Regions from separate parts of the Neorhizobium sp. P1_A6 genome, predicted to be linked through region 3. Evidence: predicted binding sites of a transcription regulator. Region 3 holds the regulator's gene; each other region holds the start of a gene.
The links. The regulator PhoB, encoded in region 3, activates phosphate uptake and scavenging genes when phosphate is short. The targets are predictions, from matches to a motif close to TGTCATNNANCTGTCAT.
Positions count from the first base shown of each region.

Region 1: AC1D3C_RS13035 (glycerophosphodiester phosphodiesterase) is a predicted target of PhoB. The motif match lies at 7,597-7,613, and genes of this name have one in related genera.
Region 2: AC1D3C_RS24085 (esterase-like activity of phytase family protein) is a predicted target of PhoB. The motif match lies at 5,372-5,388, and genes of this name have one in related genera.

Region 1 covers NZ_JBFTZM010000005.1:276,549-286,391, reverse strand. The annotation lists gene treZ (malto-oligosyltrehalose trehalohydrolase) at 1-1,155, shown strand, start outside; gene treY (malto-oligosyltrehalose synthase) at 1,152-3,695, shown strand; gene AC1D3C_RS13060 (NAD(P)/FAD-dependent oxidoreductase) at 4,048-5,376, shown strand; gene AC1D3C_RS13055 (hypothetical protein) at 5,373-5,657, shown strand; gene AC1D3C_RS13050 (SDR family oxidoreductase) at 5,731-6,588, opposite strand; gene AC1D3C_RS13045 (hypothetical protein) at 6,710-6,958, opposite strand; gene AC1D3C_RS13040 (DUF983 domain-containing protein) at 7,060-7,473, opposite strand; gene AC1D3C_RS13035 (glycerophosphodiester phosphodiesterase) at 7,679-8,533, shown strand; gene AC1D3C_RS13030 (hypothetical protein) at 8,540-8,842, opposite strand; gene AC1D3C_RS13025 (amidase) at 9,007-9,843, shown strand, end outside.
Region 2 covers NZ_JBFTZM010000014.1:74,055-83,897, forward strand. The annotation lists gene AC1D3C_RS24065 (hypothetical protein) at 1-193, shown strand, start outside; gene AC1D3C_RS24070 (DJ-1/PfpI family protein) at 962-1,669, shown strand; gene AC1D3C_RS24075 (LysR family transcriptional regulator) at 1,787-2,707, shown strand; gene AC1D3C_RS24080 (NmrA/HSCARG family protein) at 2,709-3,662, opposite strand; gene AC1D3C_RS24085 (esterase-like activity of phytase family protein) at 3,927-5,285, opposite strand; gene AC1D3C_RS24090 (AraC family transcriptional regulator) at 5,413-6,369, opposite strand; gene AC1D3C_RS24095 (DUF2000 family protein) at 6,368-6,775, shown strand; gene AC1D3C_RS24100 (hypothetical protein) at 6,747-7,064, opposite strand; gene rnd (ribonuclease D) at 7,121-8,266, opposite strand; gene AC1D3C_RS24110 (MFS transporter) at 8,344-9,582, opposite strand; gene AC1D3C_RS24115 (VOC family protein) at 9,806-9,843, shown strand, end outside.
Region 3 covers NZ_JBFTZM010000009.1:189,722-199,564, reverse strand. The annotation lists gene argF (ornithine carbamoyltransferase) at 1-877, opposite strand, end outside; gene AC1D3C_RS19340 (acetylornithine transaminase) at 932-2,128, opposite strand; gene AC1D3C_RS19335 (GcrA family cell cycle regulator) at 2,537-3,073, shown strand; gene AC1D3C_RS19330 (PACE efflux transporter) at 3,264-3,701, shown strand; gene phoB (phosphate regulon transcriptional regulator PhoB) at 3,711-4,394, opposite strand; gene phoU (phosphate signaling complex protein PhoU) at 4,416-5,129, opposite strand; gene pstB (phosphate ABC transporter ATP-binding protein PstB) at 5,175-5,990, opposite strand; gene pstA (phosphate ABC transporter permease PstA) at 6,004-7,323, opposite strand; gene pstC (phosphate ABC transporter permease subunit PstC) at 7,320-8,804, opposite strand; gene AC1D3C_RS19300 (substrate-binding domain-containing protein) at 8,991-9,843, opposite strand, start outside.

The DNA.
Region 1 (9,843 bases), on a different contig from region 3:
CTTCTGGCGCCTGCCTTCTTCCACAGGCAAAAGATGACGCCCTGGGGTGCCGCGATCGCCTATGACGTCGAGCCGGTGCGGCGCTACATCACCGAATGCGCGCTCTACTGGCTGGAGGAATTCCATCTTGACGGATTGCGTTTCGACGCCATCGACCAGATCAACGATCCCTCCGAAAAACATGTACTGATCGAGATCGCCGAGCGTATCCGCGCCGAGATCCCCGAACGCGCCATCCACCTGACCACCGAGGACGCCCGCAACGTCACCTTCCTGCACCCCCGCGACGAGGACGGCAAGGCGCCGCTCTTCACCGCCGAATGGAACGACGACCTTCACAACGCCGCCCATGTCCTGGCGACCGGGGAGACGCATGCCTATTACAAGGACTTCGCCTGGGAGCCGGAAATGCTGGTGGCGCGGGTGCTGGCGGAAGGTTTCGCCTATCAGGGCGAAGTCTCGCCGCAGACCGGTAAAAAGCGCGGCGTATCGAGCCTCGATCAGCCGCCGGTCGCCTTCGTGGATTTCATCCAGAACCACGACCAGGTCGGCAATCGCGCCCAGGGCGAGAGGTTGATCGAGCTTGCAGGCCCCGACAAGGTGAAGCCGCTGCTCGCTATGCTGCTTCTATCGCCGCATATCCCGCTCCTCTTCATGGGCGAGGAATATGGCGAGACCAATCCCTTCCTGTTCTTCACCGATTTCCATGGCGATCTCGCGAAAGCCGTGCGCGATGGCCGCCGCAAGGAGTTCGAAGGGCATGCGGGCCACGAGGGAGAGACCGTCCCCGACCCCAATGCCAAAAAGACCTTCGATGCCTGCAGGCTCGACTGGAAGAAGCTGGAATCAGCGAACGGTAAGGACTGGCTGGAGTTTACCAAGGCGCTTCTGAAACTGCGGCGGGAGATCGTGATGCCCCTGCTCGGCTCCGCGGGCGGTCGCTCCGGCAAGGTGCTGAGGACCGACAAGGGCTTCCTCGCGGTCTCCTGGGTCTTCCCGAAAGGCACGCTCTCGATGGCGCTCAACCTTGGCGAAAAGGCGCAGGCGCTGCCGGACATGCCAGGCAGCGTGATCTTTGCATGGCCGGAACAGGCGAAGGACCTGCCCCCCAACTCCGTGCTCGTCCGTTTCGAAGCTGTCGGAGACGCCGCATGATGATCCCGACCGCCACCTATCGCATCCAGTTCCGCAACGGCATGACCTTCGATCGCGCCAGCGGACTGGTGCCCTATCTGAAGCGGCTCGGCATCAGCCACCTCTACGCCTCGCCCATCTTCACCGCCACGACCGGCTCCACCCATGGCTACGACGTGACCGACGCCAATGAGATCGACCCCGCGATCGGCGGCCACGACGGTTTCGAACGCATGGTGAGGGCGTTGAAGGCCGAGGGGCTCGGCCTGATCCTCGACATCGTTCCGAACCACATGGCTGCGTCGCTGGAAAATTCCTGGTGGCGCGATGTCGTCGAAAATGGCGAGAAGAGCCGATATGCTCGCCATTTCGATATCGACTGTACCAGGCGCCTGACATTGCCCTTCCTCGGCGACACGGTCGAAAAGGTACTGGAAGCCGGGGAGATTTCCCTCAAGGCCGATCCGAAAACCGGCAAGCCGGCACTGGCCTACTACGACACCTTTTATCCGCTGGCCTCGGCAAGTTACGCCGGGCGCGAGACGGAAGTGCTGAAGATCACCGACCGCGCCGCGATTGCCAGACTGCACGACCAGCAGCCCTACCGGCTGATGTCCTGGCGGGATGCGCCGCGTGAACTCTCCTATCGCCGTTTCTTCGAGATTACCGGACTTGCCGGCGTGCGGGTCGAGGATGGCGCAGTGTTCGACGACACGCACCGGCTGATCCTCGAACTCGTCCATGACGGCAAGGTGGACGGCCTGCGCGTCGACCACGTCGACGGCCTCGCTGATCCGAAGGGTTATCTCGAACGCCTGCGGCAGGAGGCCGGGCCGGATTGCTACATCACCGTCGAAAAGATCCTCGGAGAAGGCGAACAGATCCCGGCAGACTGGCCGATCTCCGGCACGACCGGTTACGAGTTCATCGCAGCCGTCAGCGATGCCCTGGTCGACGGCCGCAAGCTGGACGAACTGCGTGGCGGCTACGAAAGGATGACCGGCCAACCGGTCGACATGGAAGCCGAGCTGCGCGCCGCAAAGCTCCTGATGGCCGACAACAATTTCGCCGGCGAGGTCTCGACGCTGCTGAATATCGCCATGCAGATCCAGCCTACGGAGGACCGCGAATCCGCTCTGTCGGAGGCGGCGGTGAAGTCGGCGCTGCGGGAACTGCTCGTCGCCTTCCCGGTTTATCGCACCTATGGCACCCGGCAGGGCATTCCGCCGGAGGGCCGGGAGATGCTGGCGAAGGTTCTCGACAAGGTGCGCAACGGCCCAAACCCGCCGGAGCATACGGCGCTCGCCTTCCTCGAACGGATCCTGGTCGGCGATGTCGAGCAGGCGGCAGCCAGTCAGGCATCGATCTTCCGTACCCGATTCCAGCAGCTCACCGGCCCGCTGATGGCGAAATCCGTGGAGGACACCCTGTTCTTCCGGCAGCACATGGCGCTGGCTCTGAACGAGGTCGGAGCGGAACCGCTGCCCCGCAGCTTCTCGCTCGATCGCTTCCACGCGGAAATGCAGGTGCGGCTGGAAAGGCAGCCCGACGCCCTGTCTGGCACCTCGACACACGATACCAAGCGCGGCGAGGATGCCCGCGCCCGGCTTTATACAATCACCGAGGCCCCGGACCTCTGGGCCGATGCCGTCGATCGCTGGCGCAGGATCAACAGCCAAGCCGTCCGCGCGCTGGACGACGGACCCGCTCCGGAACCTGCGGTCGAATGGATGCTCTACCAGGCGCTCGCCGGCGCCTGGCCAAACGATCTCCACACCGAAGAAGCAGCAGGCCTCAAGGCGCTGGAGACACGTCTCCTCGGCTATGTCGAAAAGGCACTGCGCGAGGCGAAGCTGCGCACCAATTGGGACGCTCCAAATGGGACCTACGAGAAGGCGGTCCTGGAGTACGCCCGCACGCTTCTGTCACCCAGCAACCAGGCCTTCCTGACCGACTTCACCGATACCTTGCGCCCCTTCATCCGAGCAGGCCTGGTGAACAGCGTCACTCAGACGATCATCAAGCTGACGGCGCCGGGCGTACCCGACATCTATCAGGGCAGCGAGGGCCTCGACCTCAGCCTCGTCGATCCGGACAACCGCCGCGAGCCGGATTTCGGCGGGCTCCAGCAGCGACTTACGGAGAGGGAAAAGCTTGCCTCCACCGAGGAGGGAGAATGGCAGAGCGGCCGGCTGAAACAGCATGTCATCGCCACCCTGCTGCGCGTTCGCCAGGAGGCACCGACCTTGTTTCGGCGGGGAGAATATCTGCCGCTCGGAGCGTCGGGCAAGCGCGCTGACAACGTCATAGCCTTCGCCCGCGCCGACATGGACGACGCCTTCATCGTCATCGCCCCGCGGCTGGTGTTCAGCGCGCTGCATGCGGGCCTTGCCCCGTCTCGGTCCGAACGCTGGGCGGAAACGGAGATAACTCTGCCCGAAAGGCTGGGGCACCGCCGCTATCGCGATGTCTGCACCGGCAAGGTCGTCGATCCCAAGGATCGCATCGCTGTCAACTTGGTGTTCGCAGACCATCCCTTCGCGCTTCTCCTTGCGGAATGATCCGCTCGCACCTCGAACCAGCCTTTTACAAAGCGAAGACGCCGATCCTTGGGAGACGGCGCCTTATCAATATTCTTCGGCTTGGGGTTCACGGATACCGGTGGAAGCAAGGCTTCCGATTGGATTCATTGAAAAATCAAGCAAACCCGACAAGATTAAGCACAGCGATGACGATGACGACCGCGCCGACCAACCAAACGATGCTGTTCATGACTTTCTCCTTTTGATGTCGTGAAATTGAACGACGACAGGCGTAAAAGGTTCCGGTAAAAACATGCCCGGAACAAACGAGCCTGACGTGGGTTGAACGAACGTCTAGCGGGGTCCTGCCCCGCCAAATGGGTGGGGCAATATGGCCGATGAAACTTTACAGAACGGCATGACGGGCGGAGAAACAAACCCACCACGCGTCGTCATCGTCGGCGCCGGTTTCGGCGGGCTGGCGACTGCCGGAGCGCTCGGCAACAGCCCCATCGACGTGACCGTCATCGACCGGCGCAATCACAATCTTTTCCAGCCGCTCCTGTATCAGGTCGCGACCGCCGCACTGTCACCCGCCGACATATCGGAGCCGATCCGCCGCACGCTGGGGCGCTTCAAGAACATCAACGTCATGCTGGCGGAGGTCACCGGCGTCGATGCCGCAGCTAAGACCGTGACGCTCGATAACGGCACGTCGGTCTCTTACGACCGCCTCGTCATCGCCACCGGCTCGGACTACAACTATTTCGGCCATGACGACTGGCGCGCCTGGGCGCCGGGCCTGAAGACCATCCACGAGGCAAGGCTGATCCGCCAGCGACTGCTGCTCGCCTTCGAGAAGGCCGAGCTTTCCCATGATCCGGAAGAAAAGAAGGCGCTGCTCACCAGCGTTATCATCGGCGGCGGTCCGACCGGCGTCGAAATGGCAGGCGCGATCGCCGAACTCGGCCATTTCATGATCACCCGCGATTTCCGCAAGCTCGAGCCGGATCACATGCGGGTCATCCTCATCGAGGCCGGCCCGAAGATCCTCGCCACCTTTCCCGACAACCTCACCCAATACGCCCTGAAGGCCCTGGAGAAGGCCGGCGTCGAGGTGATGACGAATCTGGCCGTCGAATCCGTCACCAGGGACGAGGTCATCGCCGGCTCGCAGCGTTTCCGCACCAGCTGCGTCATCTGGGGTGCGGGTGTCAAAGCCTCGCCCGCAGCCAGATGGCTCGGCATCGAAGGCAAGGCGGGAGGGCGCATTCCGGTCGAACCGGACCTCTCCATCACCGGCTTTCCGGATATCTTTGCGATCGGCGACACGGCGCTGGGGCTTGCGGAAGATGGCAAGCCGCTGCCGGCGCTCGCCCAGGTCGCCAAGCAGCAGGGGCAATATCTCGGCAAGGCGCTGCGGGCGAGACTGCTGGACGGCAAGGCGCCCCAGCCTTTCCGGTTCCACAACCGTGGCAATACCGCCGTCATCGGCCGCGATGCCGCGATCTTCGATTTCGGCAAATGGACTCTCAAAGGTCGGGTCGCCTGGTTCCTCTGGGCGCTCGTCCATGTCTACCTGCTCGTCAATTTTGAAAAACGCCTGCTGGTTAGCGTACAATGGATCTGGCGTTACTTGACCCAGCAGCGCGGAGCGCGGCTGATCGATGAAAATGCCGCCACCTCGGTTCCGTCTTCCACGCAAAGGACAGAGACATGAACACCGCCAATCCGCAGCTCGAAGGCCTCTATCTCGCCGTTGCCGCGATCAACCGGCTTCTGGTCGAAAAGGGTGTCGTCTCCCATGCCGACATTCAGAGCGCCCTGCAGGCGGCCGAACGCACCGTGCTTGCCGACGACAAGCCGCTCGCAGTCTCGACGTCCCATCAGAAGGCGATCGCATTTCCGATCCGGCTGCTGCTTCTGGCAAACGAAGCGAACGAGCAAGGCACCAAGTTCTGTTTCGAGGATCTGGCACGGGAAGTCGGCCGCCGCACCTGAGAAAATGTACCCGCCAAACATGAACGGCGGCGTGAGCCCACGCCGCCGCTGTTGTCGTGGGAGGAGAGCTTAACTACAGGATGGGCTTGCCGCCGGTGACGGCGATCGTCGTGCCGGAAACGTAGCTGGAGAGCGGGTCGGCGAGCATGACATACGCCGTCGCAAGCTCGGCCGGCTGGCCGGGACGTTTCATCGGCACCTGCTTGCCGAATTCCTTCACCCGGTCTTCCGGCATGGTGGAGGGGATCAGCGGCGTCCAGATCGGCCCGGGCGCGACCGCATTGGCGCGTATGCCCTTTTCGGCCAGCAGCTGTGCGAGACCTGCCGTGAAATTCTGAATCGCGCCCTTGGTGGTCGCATAGGCGAGCAGCGTCGGGCTCGGACTGTCGGAATTGATCGAGGCCGTGTTGATGATGGCGCTACCCGGCTTCATGTAGGGAACCGTCGCCTTGGTGAGATAGAACATCGCATGGATGTTGACCTGGAAGGTCAGTTCCCATTCCTCGTCGCTGATGTCGCCGATGTCGGAAAACGTCGCCTGATGGGCAGCGTTGTTGACGAGGATATCGATCCCTCCGAACTCCTGGACCGCCTTGTCGATGATCGCCCGGCAATGCGCCGCGGTCTTGATATCGCCCGGCACCAGGACCGCCTTGCGCCCGGCCTCCTCGACCAAGCGTTTGGTATCCTCGGCATCCTCGTCTTCGTCCAGGTAGGAAATCAAGAGATCGGCGCCCTCGCGGGCATAAGCGATCGCCACGGCCCGACCGATGCCGCTGTCACCGCCGGTGATCACCGCCTTCTTGCCGGCCAGCCGGCCGGAACCGCGGTAGGAGAGTTCACCGTGATCCGGAACCGGATCCATGCGCCCGGTAAAGCCCGGCATCGGCTGCTGCTGTTCGGGAAACGGCGGAGTGGGATACTGGGCCATCAAAATCTTCCTTGTTGTCGAGGTCGCGAACTGATCGCCCCAACTGGCCTCGTCTGGAGTTGTTCCCAATCAAAATGCACAATCAAAAAAGAGAAAATGCGACGCGACCCCACCTTTCGGCTCACGCCCCAGGGGTGATTGCTCCGTCGCCCCGCCGCAGGCGTTTCAGCTGATTGACGATCCGCAGCGAGCTTGCAGCCCGCGCCGCCGAAAAATCCGAGCTCTTCGACAGGATTTGCAACATGTCCTCCGCCTCGTCTGCCGAGATGGTGCCCCGGGCGGCGAGGCCGTCGATCAGCATGAGCATCGCTCCCTCGACCGCGAGCGACCTTCGGCGCGTTTCCATTTCGATTTCATCGGCATCGGACATTGCAGGCTCCTTGAACTGTCACCTGCCGAATGGTTTGCAGAGAAGATTGTTCCTCATCTTCCGGCTCGGTTTTAACGCGAGCCCCGAAGTCCTTCCGTCGGTCAGCCGCCGTTCTCGCCGTCAACGGGCGATGATGGCTCCCGGTCGACCTTGCCGGGGCCTGCCTTGTAAAAATACTGGCTCGCGACCAGCCAACCCTTCAGCGGCCGCATCGGCGCAAGGCAGGTGATGAGCAGGAAAGGAAGCGAGATCAGCAGATGCACCCAGAATGGCGGCTGGAAACTGGTCTCGATCCAGACAGCAAGCGCAATGCTCGGAATGCAGCCGAAGCACATCACGAAAAAGGCGGGACCGTCTCCGGGATCAGCGAAGGAATAATCGAGGCCGCAGACCTCGCAGGCCGGACGCATCGACAGGAACCCGTTGAACAGATGCCCCTGGCCGCAACGCGGGCAACGGCCGCGCGGGCCGGTGCTATAGGGAGGAAGAGGCGCCCAGTTCGCGTCATGGGACATGGAAATCTGCCTTTCGTGACAGGAGACAAAATGTGTTTTCCGGATAGTTATCCGGCAGACCTTTATAACAAGTCGTTCCCTGCCGGGCACAATCTCGGCTTTTGAGGCTCGGCACGAAACTTCTGTCATCGATCTATGGCAGGCAGCTCCAAAACAATAGTCTGGCGTCGATCGAATCGTTGCCCTTCACCTTAGACGGAATTTCATGGCTTCAGAATTTTCAGGCCTCGGCATCGCCCATCAGGGTCATTTCACCCGGTTGAAGTGGCATCGCCTGCGCCGCAGCTTCAAGGACCCGCTGTTTTCCGCGCGCGTCATGGTGGAAGGTTTTCGCCTTGGAGCATCGACCGAACTCGACCTGCGCGTCCGCGCCGATGGCGGCTTCGTCGTGCTGCACGACGAGGAGCTCGACGGTGAAACCACCGGCCACGGCCTCATCCGTGATGCTTTGCCCGAAACTATCCGCGGCCTGTCGCTTCTGCAGGGCGGCCATCCGCCGATCCTCAGCGAGGATCTGGCGACGATGCTTCAAACAGCGCATCCGGACGCCCTGCTGCAGTTCGACATGAAGGACGACCTTGAGGCGATCGGCCGACGCGGCATGAATCATCTCGCCGATCATTTCGGCAATGCCGGCTCCTCGATCATCGTCAGCGGCGCCGATCTCGATCTTGTCGTCGCCATCAAGCAGAGACTGCCGGGCCTGAAGCGTGGCATCGACCCGACCGGCAAGCTCATGGAGATCTATCGCCATCAGGGCCTGAAGGCCGTCGAAACCGATCTGCGCGCCGATATCGCCGGCCCGACCGAGCCGGACACCATCTATCTGCACTGGCCGCTGGTGCTGCAGGCCGCCAAGGACGGGCTCGACCTGATCGGCCTCTGCCACGATGCCGGCAGGCTGGTGGATGCATGGACCTTCAACCTCAAGAACCCGGACGCCGGTTTCGACGAGGCAGAAGCCCGCAGCTTCTCCGCCCTGATGGCGCTGAAGCCGGATCAGATCACCACCGACGAACCGGTCGCCACGGAACGTGCCTGGGCGGCGATTTCCGGTTGAAGTTCATCAATCGTCCAACCCGAACGGATCGCGAAACACCCGCCGGCTGACCAGCTTCAGGCTGCGGTCCGGCTGGATGATGTAATTTTCCTCGACCCGCTGGCCGAGTTCGTTGCGGAACTCGTGCGGCACGACGCTGCCGATCGGCGACTTGGTGAGCTTGGTGCGCGGCTGGCCACGATAGGTGATGCTGCCGGGGATCGGCCGGATGCCCGGCCCGATGTCGATTGCTCCGGTGGTTCCGCCGCCGTCCGTGCTGCAGCCGGCAAGCGCGATCACGAGACCGGTTATGGCGATGATATTTCTCATGGGCTGATCCTTCCCGATGTCCCGCTGACGCGGTGGACTCACTGAACTTCGCGGATGTGCGGGAGGTTCCATACCACCCGGCGAGCCGATAAATCCTCTACCCATCGCCAAAATATCCGATACATCTGTGGGCCGCCAGTAACGCAATGGGGAGAATGACAGCCGTGACGAAAACCTTTGGAGCGATGTCGATCGCCGAGCTTTCCGCGCTCATCCAGATGGGCAAGGTCGATCCGATCGAGGTCACGGAATCGGTCCTCTCAGGTATCAAGGCCTATCCCGACAAGGCCGTGTTCATCTCGCTTCTTGAGGACCGCGCCCTCGCGGAAGCGCAAGGCTCCTCCAAGCGCCTTAAGGAAGGCCGCTCGCTCGGCCTGCTCGATGGCATTCCGATCGCCTGGAAGGACCTCTTCGACATCGAGGGCCTGCCGACCACCGCCGGCTCGAAAGTGCTGAAGAAGGCCGCGCCTGCGACGAAGGACGCAGCGATCGTCGATCTGCTGAAACAGGCCGGCATGGTCGCGGTCGGCCGCACCAACATGAGCGAATTCGCCTTTTCCGGCATCGGCATCAACCCGCATTACGGCACGCCACACAATCCGCATGGCAAGGATGCGCCGCGCATTCCCGGTGGCTCCTCCTCCGGTTCCGGCGTCGCGGTCGCAGCCGGCCTCGTGCCTGTCGCGATGGGCACCGATACCGGCGGTTCGATCCGTATCCCGGCTGGTTTCAACGGCATCGTCGGTTACAAGGCGACCCGCGGCCGTTATGCGATGAACGGCGTCTATCCGCTGGCGACCAGCCTCGATTCGCTCGGCCCGCTCTGCCGCACGGTGCAGGATGCGGTCTGGGTGGATGCCGCCATGCGCGGGCTCGCAGCACCGCAGACGGCCCGCCAACCGGCCCGACCGCTCGATATCGTGATCCCGACCAATATCGTCCTCGACGGCGCCGAGCCGGGCGTGGTGGCCGCCTTCGAAGCGGCGATCGAGCGCCTTGCA
Region 2 (9,843 bases), on a different contig from region 3:
ATATCTGCATATCTGGATCTGGGCCACGCTCGCGTTCGTCGTCTGCGCAACGCTGATGACGCTGGGTTACTTCAATATCGAAGGAAAGCTGCTCGCCCCGCCGCCCTTCTATCTGGAAACCTGGGCGGGACTGATGGCCTTCGTGACGATATCGGCCGCATTCATCAAATGGCTGTTCAATTATCGCGGGTGAGGAGCCGGAGACGTGCATTAGGCCCTGGTCACGGGGAGTTTCGGGACCGGTCTGGCGAAAACAGCTGTAATGGTCCGTTTCGAACCATTCCCGAGATCAACGACCATGAACATCATCAGCTGCTCGTCACGAAGGGCGAAAAGAACATCGAAAACCTTGTTGCTGTAGATCGTGCCGGGCCGCATTTTCCACCGCCCCCGGCCGGTGGCGAAGTGTGCAGGGCCGTTTCGATCCGCTTGTACTGTTGCAGACCAACCGTTGTTTGCGCTGACGATAAGAACTGTGCCCTGCCTCACGATCCCAACAAAACAAGTTGCGCATGATCCCGCGTCGGAGGAATCTGCTGCCATCGGCCGGAGAGCTGGACTTCCTGCGACCTCACTTCTTGCGAAGATAATAAAGCAAAGAAAGCGAACGAAATCAGTTTAAAAGCGAGGCGCACGTCTCTCTCCGCACAACCAAAAACACCTGTAATTGCCCACCTCGGCGACGAGGGCTAGGTCATCAGTCAGTCGCGCATGTTTCCATATACAATTCAAGATCACATTGTCGGGTAAGGAGATGTCCAGCGTCCTTCGCATCGAGCAAAGTAGCGAATTGCTGGAGGCCCGCGCCTGCCTGCGGCGAACCTCGAAGTAGATTTCCAACCTGCCATAAACAATCGCTCGCGATTGGAGCGGCGGTGGATTTTTCGGTTGCGTCCACCGGCATTTTCATGTGCATGCTCGCGAAACCGATATTATCCGCCAACTGGCTGAGCAAGCTTGGATGTCTGTGAGCGCACCCCCTCGTGAGATCGGCTTTGTCCTGTTTGCCGGGCTGACCCAGCTTGATTTGACCGGGCCTTGGGAAGTTCTGACGCGGCTGCCGAATACGCGTTGCCATCTGCTGGCCGAGGGACGCGCTCCCGTTCGAAGTGCGAGCGGACTGAGTATCGTCCCAAGCATGTTGCTTGAAGAATGCGGTCAACTCGACATCGTTGTTGTTCCGGGCGGGCCCGGTCATCTCGATGCGATGCAGGACGAACGTCTTCTCTCGTTTCTACAGCGCCAGGAGCCCGGCTGTCAGTTCCTGATGGCCGCCTGCACAGGCACGCTGGTGCTTGCCGCCGCTGGTCTGCTTCAGGGCTACGAGTGCACCACTCACTGGACGGCGCTGCATAGGCTTTCAGCTTTCGGAGCAATGCCGGTAAATCGGCGGGTCGTGTTTGACCGGACGCGAGCCACCGGCGGCGGCGTGACGGCGGGTATCGACCTTGGCTTGGTCATGGCCGCCAAACTGGCAGGTGAAGATGTCGCGCGGAAAATCCAGTTGATGATGGAATATGCGCCTGAACCTCCATTCGCCGGATCGCCCATGACCGCCGACCCCGCGACAGTGAAGGCGTTGGAAGCTTCATCGGATATCGCAGATCAGATAAGGGCCATCGATGCCGACGCGATATCCAGACTTCGGCGAGACGCTCGGCTCACTTAGGGGTGAGTGGGAGAGCTGTGAACGCGCTGTGTTCGAAAAGGCCGGTTTTGCGCTTCGAACTAGGCACAGGCGAGATTATTCCTTATAGGGGCAGAATGAGGATCGCTGTGCTGAAAAATGGATAACGCGGGACTGTCTCTTGAGAGGATGCGCACCTTTGTTCGCGTCGCCGAACGCGGCAACCTGTCGATGGTCGCAAGAGAACTCGGTGTCGGTCAATCGACCGTGACACGACACCTGAATGAGCTTGAGGACGCAGTCGGCGTCTCTCTGCTCAGCCGAACCACGCGTCGCGTAATCCTTACGGACGAAGGTAGCCGTTATTATACGAATTGCCGTCAGATATTGCGCCTGGTCGAACAGGCTGCCGAAGAGGTAAGAAATGCCCGTCAGGCCTCGGCGGGTACAGTTCGGCTTTCCTGTACTGCAGCGCTCGGCGTGATGCATATCACCCGCCTCATCTTTGAATTCCAGGATAAGCATCCGGACATCAGGATCGATCTGAACCTGACCGACGAGCGTATCGACCTGGTTCGCGAAGGCGTTGACATCGCGCTCCGTCTTGGGCCTCTCACCGACAGCTCGATGAAGCTTCATGCGCTCGGAAACAGTCATCGGCTGCTGGTGGGGGCTCCGAATTATTTGTCCGTTCACGGACGGCCTGAGCACCCGGCCGATCTGTCACGGTTCGAAACGGTCGTGATGTCGAATGTTGCGGGGAGCGATCAGATCGTTCTTTTCTCTGACGATGGCACAAGTCTGATGATACCGGTCGGTGGGACGTTGCGCGTCGATCACGGGCTTGCGGCGCGCCAAGCCTTTGCCGCCGGACGCGGCATTGGTCCTGCACATCTCTGGCTGGTCCACGATCTTCTGGACGACGGTCAGCTCGAGATCGTGCTTGGGGACTATCGTCCTCCACCGGTCCCGGTGAGCTTGCTGATCGTTCCAGAGCGTGCAGCCATTGCACGCGTCCGGCTTCTCGCCGACTTTCTTGTCGCCAAGGTTTCTGAAGTACCGGGAATCCGGCCATCGTGAACTAGAGGCCGAAAGATCGCCTATAGCCACGCCACCCCGTCGTCCGCAGATACTGCTCCCAGTTGAGCGTGTCGGGGTTCAGACGACGGCTCCATTCGAGATCATGCTCTTTGCCGAAATAACCGTATTCGACAGCGTACTCGACCATCCCCAGAATCTCTCGCACGAGAAGTTCGTTAGCGGCAAACTCCGGAAAATATTGCAGAAGGCCATCCCTGGTGAACGCGTTTCGATACTCAGCTTTAAGGCCGGTCACGCGCTGAAAAGTTTCGATCATCTCGCGCGGAGAAATGATATCGCCAACGATCGGCAGAGTTTTCCCATTGTAACGCCCGGAATCTGAAAAAATGTCGAGGACAACCGGTCCTGTCGCCGTGAGCGGATCGACAAAAGGCGCCGGGAAATCCTCAGGAAGATAAACCGGCAAGAGCAGAGTATCCCCCTCCAAGCGCGGCACATAATATTCGAGAAGGTTCGTGTAAAAGAATGCCGGCATTATGAAGGAATGAGAGATCGGCAGGCCACGAATGTAGTCTGCAACGCACGCCTTATCGGTAAAGTGCGGGGCATACTTCGTCCCGCCGGAGATCTTGTCGACATTCTCAAGGGTGCTGAAAACAATATGCCCCACGCCTGCCTCAACTGCGGCATCCGCCAGTTCACGGCCGAGAGGAGCCTCGGTTGTCTGCGGTGGGGCGATGGGTGGCGTCATCAGAAATGCGCCATCCGCGCCCTTGAATGCAGCAATGAGATCCTTCTGAAAGCCAGGTTCAAGAGGGACTGTCACGATTTCGGCGCCAAGTTTCTCCAGGCTTAAAGCCGCAGCTGAGTCCTTTTTCCGGGTTAAAGCGCGGACACGGAACCGTTCGCTACGAAGGAGTGCCGCGGCTACGCTTCGCCCCTGTTTGCTCGTTGCCCCGACAATCGCGATAAGTGGCTTTTCGTTTGTGGACATCTTTGAGTTTAAACCTTTCCAGTCACTGGCTGCGAACTACGCAGGCAAGCTCACGTTGCGGCAAGAGCTGTCAGCCCATGCCGCCACTTCAATGACGGAGATCCTATCTCAACACGATTTATTGCTGTAGATGTGCGAAATGCATAACATAATGCCATTTAATGGATGAATGGTCGCCGGTGAGCCATTGCTCTATCCCGTCTCCCAAACAAAAAGAGCGCCCGGCTTTCGCCGGACGCTCTTCGCTGTTGGGACGCCTGCTGCTTACTTGGCAGACAGGAATTCGCCGACTTCGAGCACGCTGAACTCGTTGTTGTCGGCCTTGTCGACGGCGCGGCCTGCCGAGAAGGGCAGGTTATTGTCGTTGCCGATGATGATGTGGGTGGCGTCGGTCACGTCGACATTCTCGATCGTCACGAACGGCATGTCGTAGACGCCCGCGACGTTGCCGGCCTTCTTCTTGTTGTCCGGGTCCTGGATGTTCATCAGGTCGATATAACCGATCTTGCGGACGGCCTTGCCGACATTGGCGTCGTTGAACTCGATCTTGTAGACGCGCTTCAACTCGGCCGGAACGTCGAAGCAATCCGGCTTCGGCTGTTTCGGATCGGCGCAGGCCTTGTCCTTGGTGCCGGCGCCGTTGTCGCGCTCGATGACGAGGGCGGTCGAGGCGTCGATCATATTGAAATCGCCGATCGCGGCGCCCTTATCGGCGAACGGATACAGCCACGAACGGCCGGTCCACTTCTTGGAGGCGACGTCGAATTCGATGACGCGGATGGCGGTCTTGCCGTCAGCCTGCTCGACCTGGCCGTCGTCCTTGTAGAGCGGGCCTTCGAGCAGGCCGTAGAGCTTGGAGCCATCCTTCGCCATGGCGAGGCCTTCGAAGCCTCCGGAACGCTTCAAGTTGAAGACCGGCATCTTGGCAGCGGGGTTGCCCGGCAGCTGGATGAGCGGGTTGTCCGGCGAAAGCACCGGCTTGCCGTCGACGGTGGTGGCGATGGCGTCAGTCAGGCGGCCCTGGGTATCAAACTTGAGCAGGTAGGGGCCGAATTCGTCGCCGAGCCAGAAGCCGTCGGCGACCGGCTGCACGGACTCGATGTCGAAATCTGCGCCGGTCAGGTAACGGGTTTCGGTGGCTTCGGTGACGATCGGAAACGGAGCGATCTTGTTCGGATCGGAGAGGAAGACGTTCTTGACGACTTCAGCCTTGTTAGCGGCCCAGTCGAACTTCATCTGGTGCAGGAAAAGCATCGAGTCGGACGAGTTGAACTTTGAGCCGAAACCATTGTCCGACAGCGTCCAGAAGGTGCCGTCAGCCATCGTCTTGATGCCGGAAAAGCCCTGGATCGGCTGGCCGTCGAGCGGCAGCTTGACGTCGGTGATGCGGGCGCCGTCCTTGCCCGGCAGGCTGCCGAGGGCGTTGGTGCGCTTACGGTCGGCGGTGGTGAACTTGCCGGAGGTCTTGAGGAACGCCGGCGCATCGGCCGGAGCCGGAACGACCGTGTTGGCGGGGAGGATTGCCTGGCCGGTGAGCTTGGCCGGAAAAACCTTGTCGTCAGCAGAAGCGGAGCCGCCGATCAGCGCGGCAAGCGCTACGGTGGCGAACAGAATTTTGGTCATGGGATCACCTGTTGGTTGGCGTGTCAAAGACGCCAACCGGTTAAGGTGAGTGCATGACGGTGAGGTGATGGAAGATTGACGCTTCGATGAAGCTTTGATGACTGAAATTTCACAAAGGCCGGCGGCCTCAGGCGCTCCTGCGAAGCGCCATCCAGCGGCCCGGCGTCATGCCGAACGTCTTCTTGAAATGACGGGTGAAATGCGCCTGGTCGGCAAAGCCCGTATCGGCCGCGATATCCGCCAGGCTGCCGCCTTGTGACAGCAGGACCTTCGCTCGGTCGAGCCGGCGCATGACGAGATAGCGGTGCGGACTGGTGCCGAGAAGCTTTCGGAACTGCCTTGCGGTCGTGTAGCGATCGAAACCGCTGACTTCCTCCAGTTCCTCCGAAGAAACCGTCCGGTCGGCGTTCGCCTGCAGGTAATCGCGGCAGCGCAGAACCGCCTGTTGTGCCCGCGGCGTGCCGGCAACGCTGCCCTTGCCGTCGGCATGGTGCCAGAGACTTGTGGCTATGCGGCCGATCAGGTCGTCGAGCAGCAGGTCCTGCGGCTCGGCTTCGAGATCGTCCAGGGCTTCGGTAAGACACTGCTGGAATTCCGCATCCGCTATGATGGGATCCGGCACGAAGGGCAGGCCGCGCGAACCGCCTGCCGCCTCGATCAGCCGTTCCGGCGGCAGGTAGAGCATGCGGTAGCGCAGCCCGGCATCGGTGCCGGCCGCCCCGTCATGCACCTCGTCCGGATGCAGCACGATGACGTTGCCGGGCAGGCTGGCGCGGGCGGCGCCGCGATACTGGAAGGTCTGCACGCCGGAAAGCGTCAGCCCGATCGCATAGGTGTCGTGGCGATGCGGCTCGAAACCGAGCCCATGGAAGCGGGCCTCGATCCGCTCGATGCCGCGCGAGGAGGGCGCCTGGACGATGCCGTCAGGAGCGCCGCTTGCGCTGCCGTCGGGCGCGCATCTTGCGCTGCCGTCGGCTGTGGCTCCCGAGTTGCACGAACGTTCAAGACCGGCCGCATCCGCTGCCGCTATCTCGTCGGTCCTTGCATGGCCTTTGGCATAACCTTCGACGGAGTTGTTTTTCATGTTCGATACCAAGATCGCGATCGTGCTTCGCGATGACCTCGCCCCCTGGCAGGAGCTCAACGTGACCGCGTTTCTGACGAGCGGCATCATCGCGCAAAATCCCGCGATCATCGGTGAAGCATATCGGGATGCGGCAGGTCATGTCTATAATCCGATGAGCATCCAGCCGATCGTTGTGCTGACCGCCAACCAGGAGACGCTGCGCACCATTCACCGGCGATCGCTGGAACGGGAGGTGACGACATCGGCCTATATCGAGGAAATGTTCTCGACCGGCCATGACGCGGCCAACCGCGAGGTGTTCGCGCAGTTTGCGCCGGAGGATGCGAAGCTGGTGGGCATTGCACTCCGGGCCGGGAAAAAGATCGTCGACAAGATCACCAAAGGCTCGAAAATGCATACCTGACGGCGAAGAACATGGTCCTCGGAATAACCCATAGCGCCGCGATCGGCGTGGTCGACGCCACCACATAGGCGGTGATGCTGAGGAGCAGGTAGTTCAGCCAGCCGACGTGCTTCGGCGTCATCAGGCCCGGCAAGGCGACGAGCAGGTTAGCGGTGCAGATCACCCGGATGATCGGGCGGACCCAGAGCGGCGAAAAGGCTCCAAGGCCCGGCGCTTCCATGAGGAGGACGAGCAATAGCGAGAGCAGGACGACGACTGCGATGAGGACATTCGATGTCGGATAGCGCATCAGTCGCTCAGGCCCCCAGCGTCGCGAAGATTGGGGCAAGCGATCGTCGCATACCCTTAAAGCTCCACCGCCTCGACCTTTTTGTTGACGAAGCGCAGTGCCACGCCGCCGTTGATCAGTTTGAGCGCTGTTTCACCGAAGAGATCGCGGCGCCAGCCGGAAAGGGCGCCGACATTGGCGGCCTCACCCTCGGCGGCGATCCTTTCGAGATCGTCGGTATTGGCGATGATCTTGGCGGCGACGCCCTGCTTGTCGGAGATCAGCTTCAGAAGAACCTTGAGCAGCTCGACGGCGGCGGCGGTGCCTTCCGGGACATGCACATGTTTCGGCGCATGCGGCATCTCGGTCTTCGGCAGGGCGAGCGCGGCGTTGACCGCTTCGATGATGGCGGCGCCGGAGGCGGAGCGCTCCCAGCCTTTGGGAATGGTGCGGAGCCGCGACATGGCTTCCACGTCCTTCGGCTGCTGCTGGGCGATCTCGTAGATCGCATCGTCCTTCAGCACGCGAGAACGCGGCACGTTGCGGCTGCGCGCTTCGCGCTCGCGCCAGGCAGCGACAAATTTCAGAACGGCGAGTTCGGTCGGCTTGCGCAGGCGCGACTTGAGGCGCGCCCAGGCGTCGTCCGGATGCAGGTCATAGGTGCCGGGCGATTCCAGCACGGCCATTTCCTCGGTCAGCCACAGCGCCCGGCCTTCCCGTTCGAGCTGGGTCTTGAGGAAGAGATAGACGTCGCGCAGATGGGTAACGTCGGCCAGCGCGTATTCGAGCTGCTTTTCGGAAAGCGGCCGGCGGCTCCAGTCGGTGAAGCGCGACGACTTGTCGATATGGACGTCCTTGATGCGGCTGACGAGCTGGTCGTAGGAGACCGAATCCCCGAAGCCGCAGACCATGGCGGCGACCTGGGTATCGAAGATCGGATGCGGCACCAGATTGCCGAGATGGTAGACGATTTCGATATCCTGGCGGGCGGCGTGAAACACCTTGGTGACGGCGGGATTGGCCATCAGCTCGAAGAAGGGTTTCAGGTTCAAGCCCTTGGCGAGCGGATCGACAAGGACTTCGACAGTCGGGCTCGCCATCTGGATGAGGCACAGCTCGGGCCAGAAGGTCGTTTCCCTGAGGAACTCGGTGTCGATGGTGATGAAGTCCGATTGGGCCAGCTGGATGCAGGCTTCTTCGAGTGCGGCGGTCGTTTGGATCATCGTTTCATTCACGTGAGGGTGATCAACCTTCCTTCTCCTTCCGGCCGCATATGTCAATACGGAACGGTGCTTAACCTTTACTGGCGCTCGTCTTTCTCGGGCGGGCCGGCAAGCCTGTTGAAATAGGCAGACGTCCGAAGCAGCGAGCGGAAACGCCAGGAACGCTCCGATGGCGGCACTGAGGCGCGCGCCCGCATCCGCCTCAGCGTGAAGATCATGAAGCCCAGGAAAATGAACGAGGTGTAGGCGAAAAAGGCGCGGGGTCCGTAATATTGCAGCAGGATCGAGGCGAGCAGCGGCCCGATCGTCGCACCGACCGACCAATAAAACAGCAGGCCGGCCGAAACCAGCGCATGCTCTCCCGGTTTGGCGTAGTCGTTGCCATGCGCCGAGCACAGCGAATAGAGCGGCATCGAAAAGGCGCCGAACAGGAAGACACTGACGATATTGGCGGTCTCGCTGGTGCCCGCCCCAAAGGAGAGGTAGGCGCCGGTTATGATCGAGCCGATCGTGGTCCACAGGATGACGCGGCGCCGGTCGAGCCGGTCGGAATAGATGCCGAGCGGATATTGCAGCACGACGCCACCGATGATGCCGGCGCTCATGAAGGTGGCGATCGAGGTGATGCTCATGCCGATCTCCGCCGCATAGATCGGCCCGATATTGCGGAAGGCCGCCATCGACAGGCCGACCGAGGTGACGCCCACCACCGCGAGCGGCGAAATCCGCCAGACGGCCTTGAGGTCGAAGGCGATTGCCTGCGGCGGCGCAGGGCTGGATTTGTCGGCGATCGAGATTGGCACCAGCGACAGGATCAGCGCGATTGTGATGATGTTGAAGATGAAGGGGCCTTCGATGCCGACGGTCGGGATGATGTATTGCGCCACCGTCACCGAGCCGAGATCGACGAAACGGTAGATGGAGAGCGTGCGGGCCCGGTTGGCGTTGGTGACCTTGGCGTTGATCCAGCTCTCGACCGTCGCAAACAGGCTGGCGACCGCGATGCCGGTCACGAAGCGCATCGCGAACCAGAAGGTCGGGTCGACGATCATCGACATGCCGATCGACGCGGACGCCGTCACCGCGGCCATCGCCGAGAAGGTGCGGATATGGCCGATCTGGCGCAAGAGCCGCGTCACGTACATGCAGCCGAAGGCAAACCCGATGCTGTAGCCCGCGCCGATCATGCCGATCGTCGAGGGCGAAAAGCCCTCAGCCGAGCCGCGCAGCGCGATATAGGTGCCCTGCAACCCGTTGCCGCCGATCAAAATGCCTGCGGTGACGAGGAGGGGGATCAACGGACGGATATGGCTCATCGGGGGAGGGCTTTGCGCGGGAATCGGGAACGGTTTTGGGCGGTTCTACCCGTTCTATATCCCGAACGGCCGGTGGGGCACAGCGATAAGCGACACCTACGAATTTTATAGAGGGCAGGCCGCAAAATGCGGTGCCTTCTGCAATTTTCTCGTCGGCGACTGTCGGAACGGTGCAGCCTCAAACGTCAATTTCGTGCCACCGTTGTTCGTCTGACCTGAAAGGATGCCCATGCTGCCCGATACGCTCGAAGTCATTACCCT
Region 3 (9,843 bases):
CGTGGAGACGGTTTTCAGCCTCGTCAAAGACCACCGACTGCGGGCCATCGATGACCTCGTCGGTGACTTCCTCGCCGCGATGAGCCGGCAGGCAGTGCATGAACAGCGCCTCCTTGTCGGCCCGCTTCATCAGGTCGGCATTGACCTGGAAGGGCTGGAAGACGTTGTGGCCGCGCGCCTTGTGCTCCTGGTTCATCGAAACCCAGGTGTCGGTGACGACGCAATCGGCGCCGGCAACCGCCTTTTCGGCATCATGGCAAAGCATGATGTTGCCACCGTTGTTGCGCGCCCAGTTGAGGAACTTGTCGGCGGGTTCCGAACCCATCGGCACAGCCATGTTCATCCGATAGCCGAAACGGGCAGCACCTTCCACGAAGGAATGCAGCACGTTGTTGCCGTCGCCGGTCCAGGCAACCGTCTTGCCGGCGATCGGTCCGCGATGCTCTTCGAAAGTCATGATGTCGGCCATGATCTGGCAGGGATGCGTGTCGTCGGTCAGGGCATTGATGACCGGTACGGTCGCGTGTTCGGCAAGCTCCAGCATACGGGCGTGATCCGTGGTGCGGATCATGATGGCGTCGACGTAACGCGACAGAACCTTGGCGGTGTCGCCGATCGTCTCGGCGCGGCCGAGCTGCATTTCGGTGCCCGACAGGAACAGCGTCTCGCCACCGAGTTGGCGCATGCCGACATCGAAGGATACGCGGGTGCGGGTGGAAGGTTTTTCAAAGATCATCGCTAGCATCTTGCCCGCCAGCGGCTTTTCCGCCGTGCCAGCCTTGGTGGCCTGCTTGCGGGTCTTCGCGTCGTCGAGAATGCTACGCAGATCAGCCGGGGAAACGGCGGAAAGGTCGAGGAAATGCTTGGGAGATGCCATGTGATGTTCCCTGTGACGTGGGAAACCTACAACGGCATCCCCCTTTTTGCCCGCTCAGGCCGATTTCTTCATTTCCGAGGCGGAGAGCTTTTCCGCCGCTTTCTCGATGCGGGAGAGACCCTCGCGGGCTTCCTCCGCCGTGACTGTGAGCGGTGGCAGGAGACGCACCACGTTGTCACCGGCCGGAACGGCCAGCATATGTTCGCCGCGCATGGCGGCAACCAAGTCGCCCGCCGGCACCTTTGCCTTCACGCCGAGCAGCAGACCTTCGCCGCGGATATCCTCGATGACGTTGGGGAAGCGATCCTTGAGGCTGGCGAGCCCCTGCCGCAAGACCAACGTGACGTCGCGGACATTTTCCAGGAAGCCATCACCCAGGATTACGTCGAGCACGGCATTGCCGACCGCCATGGCCAGCGGGTTGCCGCCGTAGGTGGTGCCGTGGGTGCCGGCTGTCATACCGGAGGCGGCTTCCGCCGTGGCAAGGCAGGCCCCGAGCGGGAACCCGCCGCCGATGCCCTTGGCGAGCGCCATGATGTCGGGCAAAACGCCCGTCCATTCATAGGCGAACAGTTTGCCGGTGCGGCCGACGCCGGTCTGGACCTCGTCGAAGATCAACAGCAGGCCGTTGTCGTCGCAGATCTGCCGCAGCGCAGCCAGGAATTCCTTTGGAACCGGCCGGATGCCGCCCTCTCCCTGGATCGGCTCGATGAGGATCGCGGCGGTCGCATCGGTGATCGCAGCCTTCAGAGCGTCCATATCGCCGAACGGTACCTGATCGAAGCCTTCGACCTTGGGGCCGAAACCTTCGAGATATTTCGCCTGGCCGCCGGCAGCGATGGTCGCCAGCGTCCGGCCGTGGAAGGCACCTTCGAAGGTGACGATGTGGAAGCGTTCCGGATGGCCCTTCACGAACTGGTAGCGGCGCGCGGTCTTGATGGCGCATTCGAGCGCCTCCGCACCGGAATTGGTGAAGAACACCTTATCCGCGAAAGAGTTGTCGGCGAGGCGGCGCGACAGCGTCTCCTGGCCGGGCTGCTCGAAGAGGTTTGATGTGTGCCAGACCTTGTCGGCCTGTGCCTTCAGCGCGCCGACGAGGTGCGGATGGCCGTAACCGAGCGAGTTGACGGCGATGCCCGCGCCGAAGTCGAGATATCGCTCTCCACTTTCCGTCACAAGCCATACGCCCTCGCCGCGTTCAAAACGCAGCGGAGCCCGGGCAAACGTGTCGAAAAGCGCGGCTTCAGCCATGGCGACATCACTCCTCTAGGCAGTCAAAAAAGGCCGACAAAACCGGCCAGAAAAACCAAAAATGCCGCCCACTGGGCGGCGGGGACACTATCGGGGTTTAGGCCGTCAATGTCAACAAAGCTCGGCGTTTTACGCGTGTTTCGACCGGAAACCGACAGGTGCTGGCTTCTGTGACAAAAATGACTCTCCATCACAGCAAGTTGGGGAAAACCACGAAATCGAATCCCGCAGATTCCTCCGACTCTTGCCACGGAGTCAGCCTCACACTAGGTTAATGATCAATTACTAGACTGCATGCGGCGGAACTAGTCACCTCAAGCATAGATATAGTGGGTGCTGCGAAATGATTTTCGCAGCAAAGGTGGAAGGATTCTGCATGCCAGCAACGTTCAAAGGCGGAGAACGGGCATGAACTGGACAGACGAGCGTGTCGAGAAGCTCAAAAGATTGTGGTCGGAGGGCCTGAGTGCCAGCCAGATCGCAGCACAACTTGGTGGCGTAAGCCGAAATGCCGTGATCGGCAAGGTGCATCGTCTCAGCCTGCCGGGCCGGGCGAAAGCCGGCGGTACGGTTGCGACCGGCCGCGCATCGGCTGCCAAGCGCACGACATCGGCGCCACGGGCTCCGAACTATGCGTCGCGGGTCACGACCCGGACCGTTACCCGCGCCGTCGGCGCGACGATGGTCAAGGAAGAGATCGAGATCGAACCCTACCAGGAGATGGAATATCGTCCCGCCTCCAACGTGGTGGTGCCTATCTCCCGCCGCCTTGCATTGACGGAACTCACCGAGCGCACCTGCAAATGGCCGGTCGGCGACCCGCTCAAGGAAGACTTCCACTTCTGCGGCTGTGAATCCCCGGATGCATCGCCCTATTGCGGTTACCACGCAAAGCTCGCCTACCAGCCGGTCAACGAGCGCCGCAAGGTTGCCGCTCGGGTCTGAGCGGCGGCGCGACACGAGGGCGAAATCGAAGGCGGGCTCAAGGCCCGCTTTTTTTGTTGTGCATGGCAGATATGCCGGCCAAGCCTTGCTCCCGATCGGCATTGCGCCTATCTGAAGGTCAGCGAGGACGACCTCCCCCCATTCGGGCAGAAACTCCGGGACGGCCCGGAAAGCACCCCACGAGGTCATCATGCGCTCGACACGCGACCGTATCCGCCATGCCATCAGCTTCGAACTGATCGGGCTCGCTCTCATCACACCACTCGGCTCCTTCGCCTTCGGCATGCCGGCCGCCGATATCGGCGTGGTCGGCATCGGCAGCGCGACGATCGCCACCGGCTGGAACTATCTCTACAATCTCGGCTTCGACCACCTGATGCAGCGCTTTACCGGCGGCACGCAGAAAAACACCACCATACGCGTGGCGCATGCGGTGCTGTTCGAACTTGGACTGCTGATCGCGCTTCTGCCGCTGATCGCCTGGTATCTCGGCATCAGCCTCGTCCATGCGCTGACGATGGACGTGTCGTTCGCGGTCTTCTACGTGGTCTATGCCTTCGTGTTCAACTGGGCCTACGACCGGATCTTTCCGCTGCCGGAATGGCAGCGGCAGACCGAGGCGGCTTAAAGCCGCCTCTCAGGATTCCATTGAATAACCCGCGCCGCGGACGGTGCGGATGACATCCTGCATATTGGAGAAGTTGAGCGCCTTCCTGAGACGGCCGACATGCACGTCGACGGTGCGCTCGTCGACATAGATGTCGTGACCCCAAACGCCGTCCAGAAGCTGCGACCGCGAGAAAACGCGGCCAGGCGACGCCATCAGGAATTCCAGCAGGCGGAACTCGGTCGGGCCAAGGCGCACTTCGCGGCTCTTGCGGTGAACGCGATGAGTTTCCCGGTCGAGTTCGATATCGCCGCAACGGAGCACGCTGGAGAGCACTTCGGGACGGGCGCGGCGAAGCATCGCCTTGACGCGGGCCATCAGCTCCGGCGTCGAGAAAGGCTTCACCACATAGTCGTCGGCGCCGGTGGCGAGGCCGCGAACACGTTCGCTCTCCTCGCCGCGGGCCGTCAGCATGATGATCGGCAGGCGCTCGGTTTCCGGGCGCATGCGCAGCCGGCGGCAGAGTTCGATGCCTGAAACGCCGGGCAGCATCCAGTCCAGGATCAGAAGGTCGGGTACCCGCTCCTGAAGCCGAATTTCGGCTTCGTCGCCCCGCAAAACGGTATCGACCTCATAACCCTCGGCTTCCAGATTGTAGCGAAGAAGCACGCTCAGCGCTTCTTCGTCTTCTACGACAGCGATTTTCGGCAGCATTTTTGGCCTGCTCCGTCAGTTCTATTCGGTGATCGCGCCGAGCGTATTCGACGAGTCGTCCTTCGGACGATCGCCTTCCGGCTGGGCGCCCGTCGTCATGTAGTAGATGGTCTCGGCTATGTTGGTGGCGTGGTCGCCGATACGCTCGATGTTCTTGGCGCAGAACAGCAGATGCGTGCAGGTGGTGATATTGCGCGGATCCTCCATCATGTAGGTGAGGAGCTCGCGGAACAGCGAGGTGTACATCGCGTCGATTTCCTCGTCGCGGCTGCGGATCGCCTCGGCCTTTTCCGCCGAACGCGTCGAATAGACGTCGAGGACGTCCTTGAGCTGCACGAGGGCGAGATCGGAGAGATGCTCCAGGCCGCGGGCGAGCTTGCGTGGCACGCCGGTGCCCTGAACCGCGATGACGCGCTTGGCGGTGTTCTTGCCAAGGTCGCCGACGCGCTCCAGATCGGAGGCGATGCGCAGCGAACCGACGATCTCGCGAAGGTCGGCCGCAACCGGCTGGCGGCGGGCGATCGTGATAATCGCCTTGTCGCCGATCTCGCGCTCGGCGTGATCGAGGATCACGTCGTCGGAGATGACCTTCTGCGCGAGTGCGGCGTCGGAATTGACCAGCGCGCGCACGGCGTCCGAGCACATCTGCTCGGCGAGGCCGCCCATTTCGGAGATACGGCGGCTCAGGTATTTCAGTTCGTCGTCATAAGCCGACAGGATATGGGTCGATGCCATCTTCTAGTCCTCAAAATTGATTTTCAGGCGGCACAGTCGGCTGGATCAGCCGAAACGGCCCATGATGTAATCCTGGGTGCGCTGGTCGTCGGGATTGGTGAACATCTTGTCGGTGTCGTTCTCCTCGACGAGCTGGCCGAGATGGAACATGGCGGTGCGCTGCGAGACGCGGGCAGCCTGCTGCATCGAGTGCGTCACGATGACGATCGTGTAGTTGGCACGCAGTTCATGGATGAGTTCTTCGACCTTGGCGGTCGCGATCGGATCGAGAGCCGAGCAGGGTTCGTCCATGAGGATGACTTCCGGCGATACGGCGATCGCGCGGGCGATGCACAGACGCTGCTGCTGACCGCCGGAGAGGCCGGTGCCGGATTCATGCAGGCGATCCTTGACTTCGGTCCAGAGGCCGGCGCGCTGCAGGCTCGCCTCGACGATCTGATCCATGTCGGCCTTGTTCTTGGAAAGACCGTGGATGCGCGGACCGTAGGAAATGTTCTCGTAGATGGTCTTCGGGAACGGATTCGGCTTCTGGAAAACCATGCCGACGCGGGCGCGAAGTTCCACGACGTCGATGTTATTGTCGTAGATATCGTCCGTGTCGAGGGTGATCTTGCCGGTGACGCGGCAATTCTCGATCGTGTCGTTCATGCGGTTGAGGCAGCGCAGGAAGGTGGACTTGCCGCAACCGGAAGGACCGATGAGAGCCGTCACAGTGTTTTCGCGGACGTTGAGGTTCACGTCGAAAAGCGCACGCTTTTCGCCGTAATAAACCGAAACGTCCTTACCGATCATCTTGTGGGAAGCATCGCTCATCTTCTGGTCCAGCGCCTTTTCTACTGCCGATTCTGACATCATATTCACTGTCATACTCCTTCTACCAGCGCCGCTCGAAGCGACGCCGCAAGAGAATTGCGCCAACATTCATTAGGATGAGAAACAGGAGCAGGATGATGATTGCTCCCGAGGTACGCTCGACGAACGCGCGCTCAGCTTCGTTCGCCCACATGTAGATCTGGACCGGCAGCGCCGTCGACGGGTCGAGCGGCGTGGTCGGATAGTTGGCAACGAATGCCACCATGCCGATCAGGAGTAGCGGTGCGGTTTCGCCAAGGGCATGAGCCAGGCCGATGATGGTGCCGGTCAGGATGCCCGGCATGGCAAGCGGCAGGACATGGTGGAAGATCGTCTGCATCTTCGAGGCGCCGAGCCCGAGGGCGGCGGCACGGATCGATGGCGGCACGGCCTTCAAGGCGGCGCGCGTCGCGATGATGATCGTCGGCAGCGTCATGAGGGTGAGCACCAGACCACCAACGAAGGAGGCCGAGCGCGGCAGGCCCATGAAGTTGACGAACACCGCCAGACCGAGCAGACCGTAGACGATCGAGGGAACGGCCGCGAGATTGTTGATGTTCACCTCGATCAGATCGGTGAACTTGTTCTTCGGGGCAAATTCCTCGAGATAGATCGAAGCGGCGACGCCGATCGGCAGCGCCAGGACAAGCACGATCAGCATCATGTAGAACGAGCCGATGAGTGCGACGCCGACACCGGCTGCTTCCGGACGGCTCGATGCGCCGTTGACGAAAATGCCACCGTTGAAGTGCTTGGCAAGGGCTCCGCTGTCGGAGAGCTGCTTCATCCAGCCGAGCTGCTGGTCGTTGATCTTGCGGTTTTCCTGGCTGACGTCGAGGTCGATCTGGCCCTTGTAGGCCGAGTCGATATCGCCGGAAGCGAGCAGTCTTACCGTCTGAGTCGTGCCGATGATCGCCGGATTGGCGATGACCAGGTCACGCAGCTGAACGCGGACACCATCGGACAGCATCTGGCCGACCGCGCGGGCGGCGACACGGTCGTCGACGCTGACGTTGAGCAGCTTGGCGAGAGCGTTGCGGGCGACGACCGGATAGTTGGCCGTCATCAGCTTCTGCGGATTGGTGGCACGTTCGTTCTGCGGGTCGATGATCTGCTGCGAGAACTCGACCGGCATCGTGATCATGGTCTGCTGGAAGGCGGTGTATCCCTTGGCCACCACCGACCACAGGAGAAGCATCAGGAAGATGATGCCGAAGGAAAGCGCGGCGATGCCATAGGCACGGAAGCGACGCTCGGCGGCATAACGGCGCTTGATGCCGATATCGCGACGGACGGACTTGGCCTTGGAGATGCCGGCGGCGGGAGAAACCACATCGGTCATTCGTACTGCTCCCGGTATTTGCGCACGATATAAAGCGCGTAGATGTTGAGGCAAAGCGTGATGGCGAAAAGCGTGATGCCCAGCGCGAAGGCAACCAGGGTCTGCGGCGAGGTGAACTCGAGGTCACCCGTCAGCTGGTTGACGATCTTGACGGTCACGGTCGTCATCGGCTCGAAAGGGTTGATCTGCAGGCGGGCGGCAACACCGGCCGCAAGCACGACGATCATGGTCTCGCCGACGGCGCGCGATGCGGTCATCAGGAGCGCACCGACGATGCCCGGCAGAGCGGCCGGCAGGACGACCTTCTTGATGGTTTCCGAACGGGTGGCGCCGAGGCCGAGCGAGCCGTCACGCAGGGCACGCGGCACTGCCGTGATGATATCGTCGGACAGCGAGGAGACGTAGGGGATCAGCATGATGCCCATGACGAAACCGGCGGTCAGAACGCTCTGTGCCTGGATGAAGTTGGCATAGTCACCGGTGACGAGGCCGTTCAGCTGCGAGGAGATATCGCGCAGGAACGGGCCGACGGTCGTCAAGGCGAAGAAGCCGTAGACGATGGTCGGAATGCCGGCGAGCACTTCGAGCAAAGGCTTCGCAACCGAGCGGACCTTCGGCGAGGCGTATTCCGACATGTAGATTGCCGAAAAGAGGCCGATCGGAACCGCAAAGAGCATCGCAACGAAACCGATATAGAGCGTACCGAGCAGCAGCGGAATAAGGCCGAACTGACCTTCGGAACCACCCGAACCCGCAGCCGCAAAACGCGGATCCCATACCGTGCCGAAGAAGAATTCCCAGGCGGGAATAGCGGTGAAGAAGTGGGCCGCTTCGGTCAGCATCGAGGCGACGATGCCGATCGTGGTCAGAATGGCGATCGAGGAGGCGACGACGAGGCTGCCGAGAACCACCTTTTCCACTCGGTTGCGGGCGCGGAAGCGCGGCGCAATCTGACGATAGGCGAAGAACGCCCCGCCGATGGAAACCGCCAGCACGACGATCGTCATGAGGATGCGGCTGACGAAGGTCATCCTGTTCAGGACAGCGGCGGCCTTGACCATGAAGGGCTGGGGATCGCCCGCAAGCGGAACGCCCTTGGCCCCAAGCGCAGCACGCAGCTCGACCGGATTATTCTCGACGCGGGCAATCTCGTCGCCGGTCAGCGCATTCATGCCTCGGGCGATCGAAGTGATCATGCCGTAGCTCAGGCCCTGCTCGGCCTGCGATTGGGTTTTCACCTCCTCGGGAAACGCACCGCGGACCGAGGAGCTGATATAGATCGGGCTGGCGACCAGCCAGACAAAGAGAATGACGACGGCCGGCAGGATCGCCCAGACAGCGACAAAAGAACCGTAATATCCGGGCCGTGAATGAAGTTTGGAGGAAATCCCTCCGACCAGTGCCATTGAATACCGGGCACCGGTGACGTAACCGGCTATGCCGATTATTGCCAAAATCAATAATATTAGTGATGTGTTCATCATAATCCCCCGGCGTACCGCCTTCGGCGGCAACCCATCACCGCCCAGCTCCGTTCATCGGAACCGATCGCATTCGCCATCGCGCCCTGCGCAACACCATCGCCACAAAACCGACGATTCCGCCGATGCAAAGGCCATCGATCGGAAGAGAAAACGGCGCCGCCAAAAGCGGCGCCGGTCTTTGGATTACATGGTCTTGCCAGCGGCAAAGTCCTTGCGGCCCTGTTCGCGCTGTGCGTCAGGAGCAGCAACCAGGCCGTACTCGATGAGCGGCGAGTCAGGGCCGATCATGTCGTCGGAAAGGAAGAACTCGACGTATTCCTTGAGGCCCGGAACGACGCCCAGGTGAGCCTTCTTCACGTAGAAGAACAGCGGACGGGAAACCGGGTAGGTACCGTCGGCGATGGTGGCCGAGGTCGGCTTGATGCCGCGCATGGTGGCGACCTTCAGCTTGTCGGCATTGTTTTCGTAGAAAGCGAGGCCGAATACGCCGACGCCGGTCTTGTTGGCAGCGATACGAGCGAGGGTCTCGGTGTAGTCGCCGTCGATGTCCACGGCAACGCCGTCCTTGCGAACAGCAACGCAGGCTTTGGCCTGGGCAGCCTTGTCAGCGATTTCCTTGGCGATGACGTCGGTTGCGCCGGCATCCTTGCAGCCTGCGGCCAGAACGTTCAGTTCGAAAACTTCGCGGGTGCCGTGCTTTTCGCCCGGGATGTAGGCGGCGATCGGACCCTTCGGAAGCGTCGGATTGATGTCCGACCAGTTCTTGTAGGGGTTGGCGACGAGTTTGCCGTCAACAACGACCTGAGCGGCGAGAGCCTTGTAGAGGTCCTTCGGCTCGAGTTTCATGTCGCCGTTGCTGCTGGCGGTCGCGAAAACGATACCGTCGTAACCGATGCGGATCTCCTGGATGTCGGTGACGCCGGCTGCCTTGCAGGCTTCGGCTTCAGACTTGTTGATCGGGCGAGAAGCGTTTGCAACGTCGATCGTGGCTTCGCCAACGCCCTTGCAGAATTCCTTGAGGCCGGCGCCGGTGCCG